DNA from 4 places in the Rhodococcus sp. OK302 genome. Region 2 is predicted to be linked to each of the others. Evidence: riboswitches for the same ligand, from Rfam matches in the RefSeq annotation. Region 2 holds a riboswitch; each other region holds the start of a gene.
What was found. Region 2 has a riboswitch for S-adenosylmethionine ahead of BDB13_RS13030 (bifunctional o-acetylhomoserine/o-acetylserine sulfhydrylase). Riboswitches for the same ligand answer to the same signal wherever they lie in the genome.

Region 1 (2,164 bases), 610 kb from region 2:
CACGCCTATCAGAAGAATGCCTTGCGCGGCGGTGAAATACCCGCCGTAGATGCCGACCGCAAACGTTCCGCCGGTCAGAAGCATCAGCCGTGTGGGCGAGAGTTCCATTTCGGCAGTGGAGCGCTTCTTCGCCCAGGCCTGGATACGTGGCTGCAGAACAACCAGTGCCAGAGCGAGGATCAGCAAAATCGGAACGATTGTTTCGAACAGTTTCTCGGGGAGATGCAGTAGCAGCCAGGATCCCAGAACAGCGCCCGCAAATGACGCCGGAATCTGCCAGCGCAGTCGATCCCATTGCCCCGACAGTTCGCGTCGATATCCCCAGGTTCCCGACACCCCGCCGGCAACCAGTCCGACGGCATTGGACATCGTCGCGGTTACCGGAGGCATGCCGAATGCAACGAGCGTCGGGAAGGTAATCAGGGTTCCGCTTCCCACGACGGCGTTGATTGCGCCCGCACCTACGCCGGCCAGCAGGATGATAAATGCGTCGAGTCCACTCACGTTGCAGACGGTACGGCAGGGCTGATCGGGGACCGCTCGGTGGCTCGGTACCGCAGTTTCGGCTCTTCCAGTCAACACCGTGTTTTGATCTTCGGACAGTGTTGAAATCAGTGCGAATTCAACCCCCGGCCGATTGCATTTCCCTTGCAACGCAGGGAAATACAACATTTGACGACGGCGAATTCTGCGTCTAGTCTTTGCTCACCATCCAGAGCGACCGAGAGACCTGGCTCGTCGACGTCGCAGCAACCCACCGAACCTTCGGGAGCGGGTGCTACCGCCAGGACCGATGGAAGGCATCACATGGGTTCCACTTCGCACGCGCCACACAGTCGGCGTCATATCGACCTGTGCCGCACGGCTTCGTGCCACTGTCTCTGACTCTCGATCACCTTCCGCCCCCGCGCAGTTGCGTTCCCCCTTCCCGAAAGGCCTATTTGTGATGTCCATACCGCCAGGTAGCGCGCAGTGAGCGCACCCACTGATGTCCGTCCCGACGAGTCGGTAGCCGAACAGAAACTCCCGGATTCGGAGCTTGTAGTCGCTCGAACCTGGCATCCGTTTCGGTGGGTGATCAGCGCGATCGTGCTCGTTCTTCTTGCCCAGTTCATTCACGGACTTGTTGTCAATCCGGGCTGGGACTGGCCGACATTCGCCCAGTACTTCACCGCGAAATCGGTGCTGGCTGCGCTGTGGATGACGATCAAGCTGACGTTGTGGGGAACGTTCCTCGGGTTCGGCCTCGGTGTCTTCCTGGCGCTCGGCCGACTGTCGAAGAATCCTGTACTGCAGGTGATCGCCTGGACCTACATCTGGGCGTTCCGCTCGATTCCGCTGATCGTGCAGTTGCTCTTCTGGTTCAACATCACGTACCTCTACCAGACGCTTTCTCTCGGAATACCGTTCGGCCCGGAGTTCTTCACGTTCCAGGTCAGTGGTGTAATCGGTGGATTCACTGCAGCAGTAATAGGTTTGGCACTACACCAGGCTGCGTACTCGGCGGAGATCATCCGATCCGGCATCATCTCGGTAGATCACGGACAGATCGAAGCGGCCCATTCTCTCGGTATACCTCGCAGTCGACAGTTCTTCAAAATCATTCTGCCGCAGGCGATGCGGGCGATACTTCCCAACGCTGCCAATGAAGTGATCGGACTTTTCAAGGGCACGTCCATCGTCTCGACCATGGCGATCGCCGAGCTGTTCTATCAGGTGCAGGTCATCTTCGGGCGCAACGGCCGAGTGGTTCCACTGCTGATGGTCGCAACCATCTGGTACATCATTCTCACCACACTGCTGTCCATCGGCCAGTACTACGTCGAGAGGCACTACGCCCGTGGGTCGGCACGTGCTCTCCCGTTGACCCCTTTGCAGAAGGTGCGCAACAAGTTCGAAGAGATTCGCGATGCGCGTCTCGACATTCCGAGAGGTGCTACGCGATGACTGCAGAACTGATCGACAATGCGGCGTATGCCGTTGAAGCGCGTGGGATCCATAAGTCATTCGGCGCCTTGGAAGTGCTTGCCGGAGTTGACCTCCTGGTCCGCAAGGGCGAGGTGACGGTCATCCTCGGGCCGTCCGGTTCCGGCAAGTCCACACTGCTGCGCACTCTCAATCATCTCGAGAAGGTCGATCGTGGCACCGTGCGCATCGACGGAGA
Region 2 (2,164 bases):
GGGCGTTGACGAACTTCTTGCCGGCGTCGACGCCGCCGGGCAGCTCGAAGGTGACGATGGCGCCGGTGCCCTTGGGGGCCAAGGTCTTTCCGCGTTCGTACCACGGTGAGGAGGGCAGTCCGGCGTAGGAGACGGACGCGACGGTGGGGTGGTTTTCGAGGAAGCCGGCGACTTGTTGGGCGTTGGCGACGTGGCGTTCGATGCGCAGGGACAGGGTTTCGATGCCTTGGGCGATGAGGAACGCGTTGAACGGGGCGACGGCGGTGCCGAGGTCGCGGAGTAGTTGGACGCGGGCTTTGAGGGCGTAGGCGGGTGCGCCGAGGTCGGCGAATGTGACGCCGTGGTAGCTGGGGTCGGGGGTGGTGAAGTTGGTGTGTCGGCCTTGGGTCCAGTCGAAGGTGCCGCCGTCGACGATGACGCCGGCGATGGCGGTGCCGTGTCCGCCGAGGTATTTGGTGGCGGAGTGGACGACGATGTCGGCGCCGTGTTCGAAGGGCCGCAGCAGATAGGGGGTGGCGACGGTGTTGTCGACGATCAGGGGGAGGCCGTGGTTGTGGGCTACGGCGCTGATGCCGGGGATGTCGAGGATGTGGTTTTTGGGGTTGGCGATGGTTTCGCCGAAGAATGCTTTGGTGTTGGGGCGGATGGCGTCGGCCCAGTGGTCGAGGTTGTCGGGGTTTTCGACGAAGGTGGTTTCGATGCCGAGTTTGCGCAGGGTGTAGTGCAGGAGGTTGTAGGTGCCGCCGTAGAGGTAGGGGGAGGCGACGATGTGGTCGCCGGCTTCGGCGACGTTGAGGATGGCGAGGGTTTCGGCGGCTTGGCCGGAGGAGAGGAGGAGTGCGGCGACTCCGCCTTCGAGGGCGGCGATGCGTTGTTCGACGGCGTCTTGGGTGGGGTTCATGATGCGGGTGTAGATGTTGCCGGGTTCGGTGAGGCCGAAGAGGGCTGCTGCGTGGTCGGTGTTGTCGAAGACGTAGCTGGTGGTTTGGTAGATGGGCAGTGCGCGCGCGTTGGTGGCGGTGTCTGCGGTTTGGCCGGCGTGGACCTGTTTGGTTTCGAAGGACCAGTCAGCGGTGTTGTCGGTCATTTTTGTACTCCAGTGGTCAGACGGATAGATGTCGGACGGGGGCGAATGATCGCCGCCCCGTGCTGGGGCCTATCTACAAGTGCGACACATACTGAAAAACCTCCGTAGGGCTCGGCCCGGTCTGGGGTCCGTCCCTGTCGGACCCGCGCTTGTCGCCTGAAAATGCAGTGGATGCGCACGTGCGCAGACCCACCTCAGGAGACCTGGTCATCACCCGGGGCACCCCACCGCGGTTGGAGGGTTGCCGTCCAGCGAGCCGGGGCTTGACGCTGGTACTCATGACCGAGTCGAATTCTACCGGGAGTGAAGGCGGCGCACGACGCGGGTCGAAGTGCGTGCCGTTACGTGTGGTGGTTCGAAGCGATGTAGCCCACTAGCAGGTAAAAGTTACCGGTCAGTAGAGACAAAGGGAAGGGGCTGCCGGTTGCGACTTTCCTGGCTAGCAGTACGCTTGTCTTGTTTGGGACTCATCTCCCGGGATCAGTCCACACCGATTAGATTTGATAATCGAACCGATCGCGGACCCACTCACAAAGTGTGACCGCAACCGTGTAACCAGGGAAACTTCCTAGGAGGACGCGAAACACCCATGTCCAAAATTAAGGTTGAGGGCACCGTCGTCGAACTCGACGGCGACGAGATGACACGCATCATCTGGCAGTTCATCAAAGACAAGTTGATCCATCCGTACCTCGATGTGAACCTCGAGTACTACGACCTCGGGATCGAATACCGCGACGAGACGGATGACCAGGTCACCATCGACGCCGCGCACGCGATCCAGAAGCACGGCGTGGGCGTCAAGTGCGCCACCATCACGCCGGACGAGGCTCGTGTCGAAGAATTCGGCCTCAAGAAGATGTGGCGTTCCCCGAACGGAACGATCCGCAACATTCTCGGCGGCACGATCTTCCGCGCACCGATCATCATCTCGAACGTTCCGCGACTCGTCCCGGGCTGGACCAAGCCGATCATCATCGGCCGTCACGCTTTCGGTGACCAGTACCGCGCCACAGACTTCAAGGTCCCCGGCCCCGGCAAGGTGATGATCACCTACACGCCTGAGGACGGAAGCGC
Region 3 (2,164 bases), 1.4 Mb from region 2:
ACTTGGGCTCGTGGCGCCGATGAGGCCGAAATGTAACTGTGATGGTAGCCACTGCGGGCCGTAGAGAGGCCTATTTGCCGAGTTCCGCATCAATCAGTTCTGCGGCATCTTTCAACCCGAGGCCGTTGTATTGCTCGCGCAGTGCCTTGACTGCCGGGATGCGTGAGTCGGTTGAGGCGATGGCTTTGCGTACGTCTTCGATCGGAATTTCCGACGGGTCGACGGTTGACGTCAGCCGACTGTTTCGCGGGTTGGGCATGTTCTTCCAAGACTGGACCGTCCTGATCGCGAATCCGACAGTCGCGAATACCCAAGCAGAGAGGCGCACCCAATTCCACACGGTGTGTTCCGAGATCACGGCATCAATGGTGGACGGGCCCAGAACTAGCAAGGCGGCCAATGTGACGGTGTGCATCCACCGTTCGGCGCGTCTGCTCTCGTACCATCGCTCCGCCATTATTCGATCGTCGCACGTGAAAGATGCTCGACACCTCGGAACGCACGGACGATGATCAAACGCATTCGCCGTAGACAGGAGAATTGCATGAGAGCGACACGCATAACCGCCAATCTCAGAGTGGATGACATCGAGGCTGCACAAGGTTTCTATACCGACTATCTCGGTTTGAGTACCGAGGAGTTCAATCTGGGGTGGGTGGCTCGGTACACGTCTCCAAGCAACGGGGAACACGTCCAGCTTGTAACGCGCGATGCAACCGCAACCGAAGACTCGGTTATCTCAGTCCACACGGATGACCTCGACGGTGCGTACGAAGAAGCTCGCAAACTCGGCTTCGAGATCGTGCACCCGATAACTACCGAAGAGTGGGGCGTTCGACGGTTCTTCGTTCGAGCACCGGACGGCAACGTCATCAACATCGTGAGCCATCGAGACTGAGGCCACCTCTGATCGGAAAAGTAAGAGTGGCAACGATATTCGGCCGCTTCGAACCTGGCCGGTAGGCGCATTGTCGTGCGGGGGATCCGGATGCGTCAATGCGAAAGGTTGACAAGGTTGGAAGTTCCTGCCATTCTCGTTGCCAGGTCACGAGTACCAGTGTTCAGCCCCGGCTTGCTGGTCGGCAACCCTCCTCCGCGGTGGGGTGCTCCGGGTGACGACCCGGCTGTATCCGAAAACGGATGCGGCAAGCGCGGGCTCTTCCGGGAACATCACCCGAAAAATGAGTCCTTGAACGTGAGGATTGTCTTCGATGACTGCTGTTTTGAGTGCCGAGATCTGTGCCACCGCCCCCATTGCCAAGGTTTCGGGTTCTGACCTGCAGGTTCCCCTCGTGCAGGGCGGCGAGTGTTCGTACGCAAACTTCGACTACGCAGCCAGCGCGCCGGCATTGGCCCAGGTCACGGACCGTATCGCAGAATTGCTCCCCACTTACGCCAGCGTCCACCGCGGCGCCGGATACGCATCGCGGATCTCCACACTGACGTACGAGAACGCACGCGAATCGGTTGCTCGCTTCGTGAACTGCGCCGACGACCAGGTTGTGGTCTTCACTCGCAACACCACTGATTCGCTGAACCTCCTGGCTCAGTCCGTTCCCGGCAGCACCGTTGTTCTCGACATCGAGCATCACGCAAATCTGTTGCCCTGGAACGATGCTCGCGTTGTTACCGCTGCCGATACCGTCGAAGAGACCATCGAGCGTCTCATTGCGGAACTGTGCACCAAGCCTGCTGCACTGCTGGCAATCACGGGCGCATCCAACGTGACCGGCGAGATCCTGCCGATCGCACGCCTGGCTGACATCGCCCACCGCTGCGGCGCGCGCATCCTCGTCGACGCAGCCCAGTTGGCACCCCACCGTCGTATCGATCTGCAGGAATGCGGCGTCGACTACATCGCCTTCTCCGGCCACAAGCTGTATGCACCGTTCGGTGCCGGCGTCCTGGTCGGCCGTCGCGACTGGCTCGATGAGGCAAAGCCTTACCTCGCCGGTGGCGGCGCTGTCCGTGAGGTGACGTTGGAGTCCACCGAGTGGGCCTGCGCTCCCGCCCGCCACGAGGCCGGTTCGCCCAACGTTCTTGGTGCCGGTGCTATTGCAGCTGCGTGCGACGCGTTGACCGCACTCGACTTCGATGTCATCGCCGAACACGAGAAGGCTCTGACCGCGCAGCTCACCGATGGTTTGGCTGCAATCGCGGGCGT
Region 4 (2,164 bases), 2.3 Mb from region 2:
ATGCCCACAGTTCTGTCGATCGATGTGTTCGACGACACCGCCGAGACCTTGATCGAAGCCAAAGTCGATGTCCGGCGTGAAACCCTGCGCACCGCACTCGGACAGATCCTTGACTACGCCCGGCACGTCCCGCACCAACACACAGCTCTCCTGCTACCCGAAGCGCCCACGGTGGACATGACTGCGCTGCTGTACGACCATGGCGTCGACATCATCACCCCAGTCGGCACGGTCGTCGACTCCGACGGAGTGATCACTGCAGTCGACTCGTTCACTATCAACAGAAGTCCACGATCACTGTCCGTCCTCGCTGCCGACGACCAACTCTGGAATGACTATTCGCAGGCCGCTATCGACCTTCACCTCCCCACCGGCACCATACGTATCACCCCGACCGACCCGGTCACGGACGGCGATCCCGGACACAAAATCATCGGTAGCGACATCCTTCCGGACGAACCGCTACACATCTTGGCCGCGTGCCACCCCGGCGAGGATCCCGAAAGTTCGACTGCCATCGCCCGATACCAGCAACTACGGGAACACCTGCACGCACGCGGATACACCATCTGGGATGCTACCGGCGGCAGTGCCGACCTCGAGTACAGCGAGCCGAGCATCGTCGTCTCAGGACTCTCCGACATCGGGGCCATGCAGATCGGAGCCGATTTCGGACAGGTCGCACTGTTTACCCTGACCAGGCACTATTTGACTCTCCAGGCCTGCACAAGCAGCCGCACCACGATTCGTCGCTACGCTCTCACCCGGTAACCGCTCGATTCAGCGCTCGGCCACGGACAGAACAACAATCCCCCCGCGGCTCCTGAATCTCCGGAGCAACTCCAATCCCACCAACAGCGCAAGGTCAACTTGTCGACGTATCAGTGGCGTGCCCAGTTTTTGCGAGGCTGTGTCACCGGAAGTACAAGGGTCACCGACAATGTTGACTCCGGATGTTGGGACGCTGTTGACCCATTTACATCCCCCGTTTGCACCCTTGTACACGTAGACGATGTTTTCTCCACTGTTCATGTCTTGCGCTCTTTCCGGTTTGATCTCTAGCCCTCGAGCATCTGACGACTCCAATCACCTTGCTCATAAACGAATTTCGCGAAAACGCCAAAACATGTCGGCGGTTTGTCATACACTTGAGTAGCTTCACGAGATGCGGTGCCAAGCTCCGACTTGCCGCACACCAACCCCAAGGCGTTTCCGGGGTGGTTCGGATGACGAAGCGGCCCCACCACCCGGTGGCGGCAAGAACGCCCCCGTCCGCGGCGGGCCTAACCGCAGGAGAATCGCCGCGTGAAGATCTACTACAGTCCCGAATACGTCGGCGCCGCCTACGGATTCGACACCACCCGCAAGGCGGCCTGGGTCGCGAATTCACTGACCAGCAGGCCGATCGACGGCGTCGAACTCCTCGCCCCTCCGTCACTGACTTCACACGATCTCGCACTCGTCCACGATGCCGACTACATCGAGGCCGTACAGACCGGCGAGCCGTCGTATCTGGCCGAATCTCAAGGGTTCGACTGGGATCCGGCCCTATGGCCGATGGTGCTTGCCTCCAACGGCGGCGTGCTCGCTGCAGCACGCAGCGCACTCGCCGATGGCATCTCTGGCTCGCTGTCCTCTGGGTTGCACCACGCCAAAGCTGATCGCGGAGACGGATTCTGCACATTCAACGGCCTGGTGATTGCAGCAAAAACTCTCCTCGACGAGGGCGTCGTCAAGTCGGTCCTGATTCTTGATCTCGATGCCCATTGCGGCGGCGGTACCGCGCAACTCATCGACCGTGACCCTCGAATCTGGCACGAGGACGTTTCGGTGGACTCGTTCGATCACTATGAAGGTCATTCAAACTCGGCACTGTGGGATGTCGACCAAGCCGACGAGTATCTGACTACCGTCAAACAAGCCGTGGCACAAGCTGATCGGATTGGCAGCTTTGATCTGTGCTTGTACAACGCGGGAATGGATCCCTATCAGGGATGCGACATCGGCGGATTGGAAGGGATCACTGAAGAAGTGCTCGCGCAACGTGAGCGCATCGTCTTCGACTGGTGCCGTCAGCATGGCCTGCCCATCGCATTTGTCCTTGCCGGCGGCTACATCGGGTCCAGGCTCGACGAAAGCGCACTCGTCGATCTACACCGACTCA

Region 1: another riboswitch for S-adenosylmethionine. It lies ahead of BDB13_RS10445 (amino acid ABC transporter permease); the one in region 2 lies ahead of BDB13_RS13030 (bifunctional o-acetylhomoserine/o-acetylserine sulfhydrylase).
Region 3: another riboswitch for S-adenosylmethionine. It lies ahead of BDB13_RS06700 (aminotransferase class V-fold PLP-dependent enzyme); the one in region 2 lies ahead of BDB13_RS13030 (bifunctional o-acetylhomoserine/o-acetylserine sulfhydrylase).
Region 4: another riboswitch for S-adenosylmethionine. It lies ahead of BDB13_RS02500 (hypothetical protein); the one in region 2 lies ahead of BDB13_RS13030 (bifunctional o-acetylhomoserine/o-acetylserine sulfhydrylase).

Annotation. Positions count from the first base shown of each region.
Region 1 is NZ_NPJZ01000001.1:2,239,159-2,241,322, forward strand. It holds gene BDB13_RS10440 (sulfite exporter TauE/SafE family protein) at 1-504, opposite strand, end outside; SAM riboswitch class I at 706-800, shown strand; gene BDB13_RS10445 (amino acid ABC transporter permease) at 973-1,947, shown strand; gene BDB13_RS10450 (amino acid ABC transporter ATP-binding protein) at 1,944-2,164, shown strand, end outside.
Region 2 is NZ_NPJZ01000001.1:2,846,451-2,848,614, forward strand. It holds gene BDB13_RS13030 (bifunctional o-acetylhomoserine/o-acetylserine sulfhydrylase) at 1-1,087, opposite strand, end outside; SAM riboswitch class IV at 1,228-1,371, opposite strand; gene BDB13_RS13035 (NADP-dependent isocitrate dehydrogenase) at 1,677-2,164, shown strand, end outside.
Region 3 is NZ_NPJZ01000001.1:1,479,563-1,481,726, forward strand. It holds gene BDB13_RS06690 (hypothetical protein) at 71-457, opposite strand; gene BDB13_RS06695 (VOC family protein) at 545-898, shown strand; SAM riboswitch class IV at 1,044-1,158, shown strand; gene BDB13_RS06700 (aminotransferase class V-fold PLP-dependent enzyme) at 1,212-2,164, shown strand, end outside.
Region 4 is NZ_NPJZ01000001.1:557,457-559,620, forward strand. It holds gene BDB13_RS02495 (DUF3293 domain-containing protein) at 1-771, shown strand, start outside; SAM riboswitch class IV at 1,157-1,269, shown strand; gene BDB13_RS02500 (hypothetical protein) at 1,306-2,164, shown strand, end outside.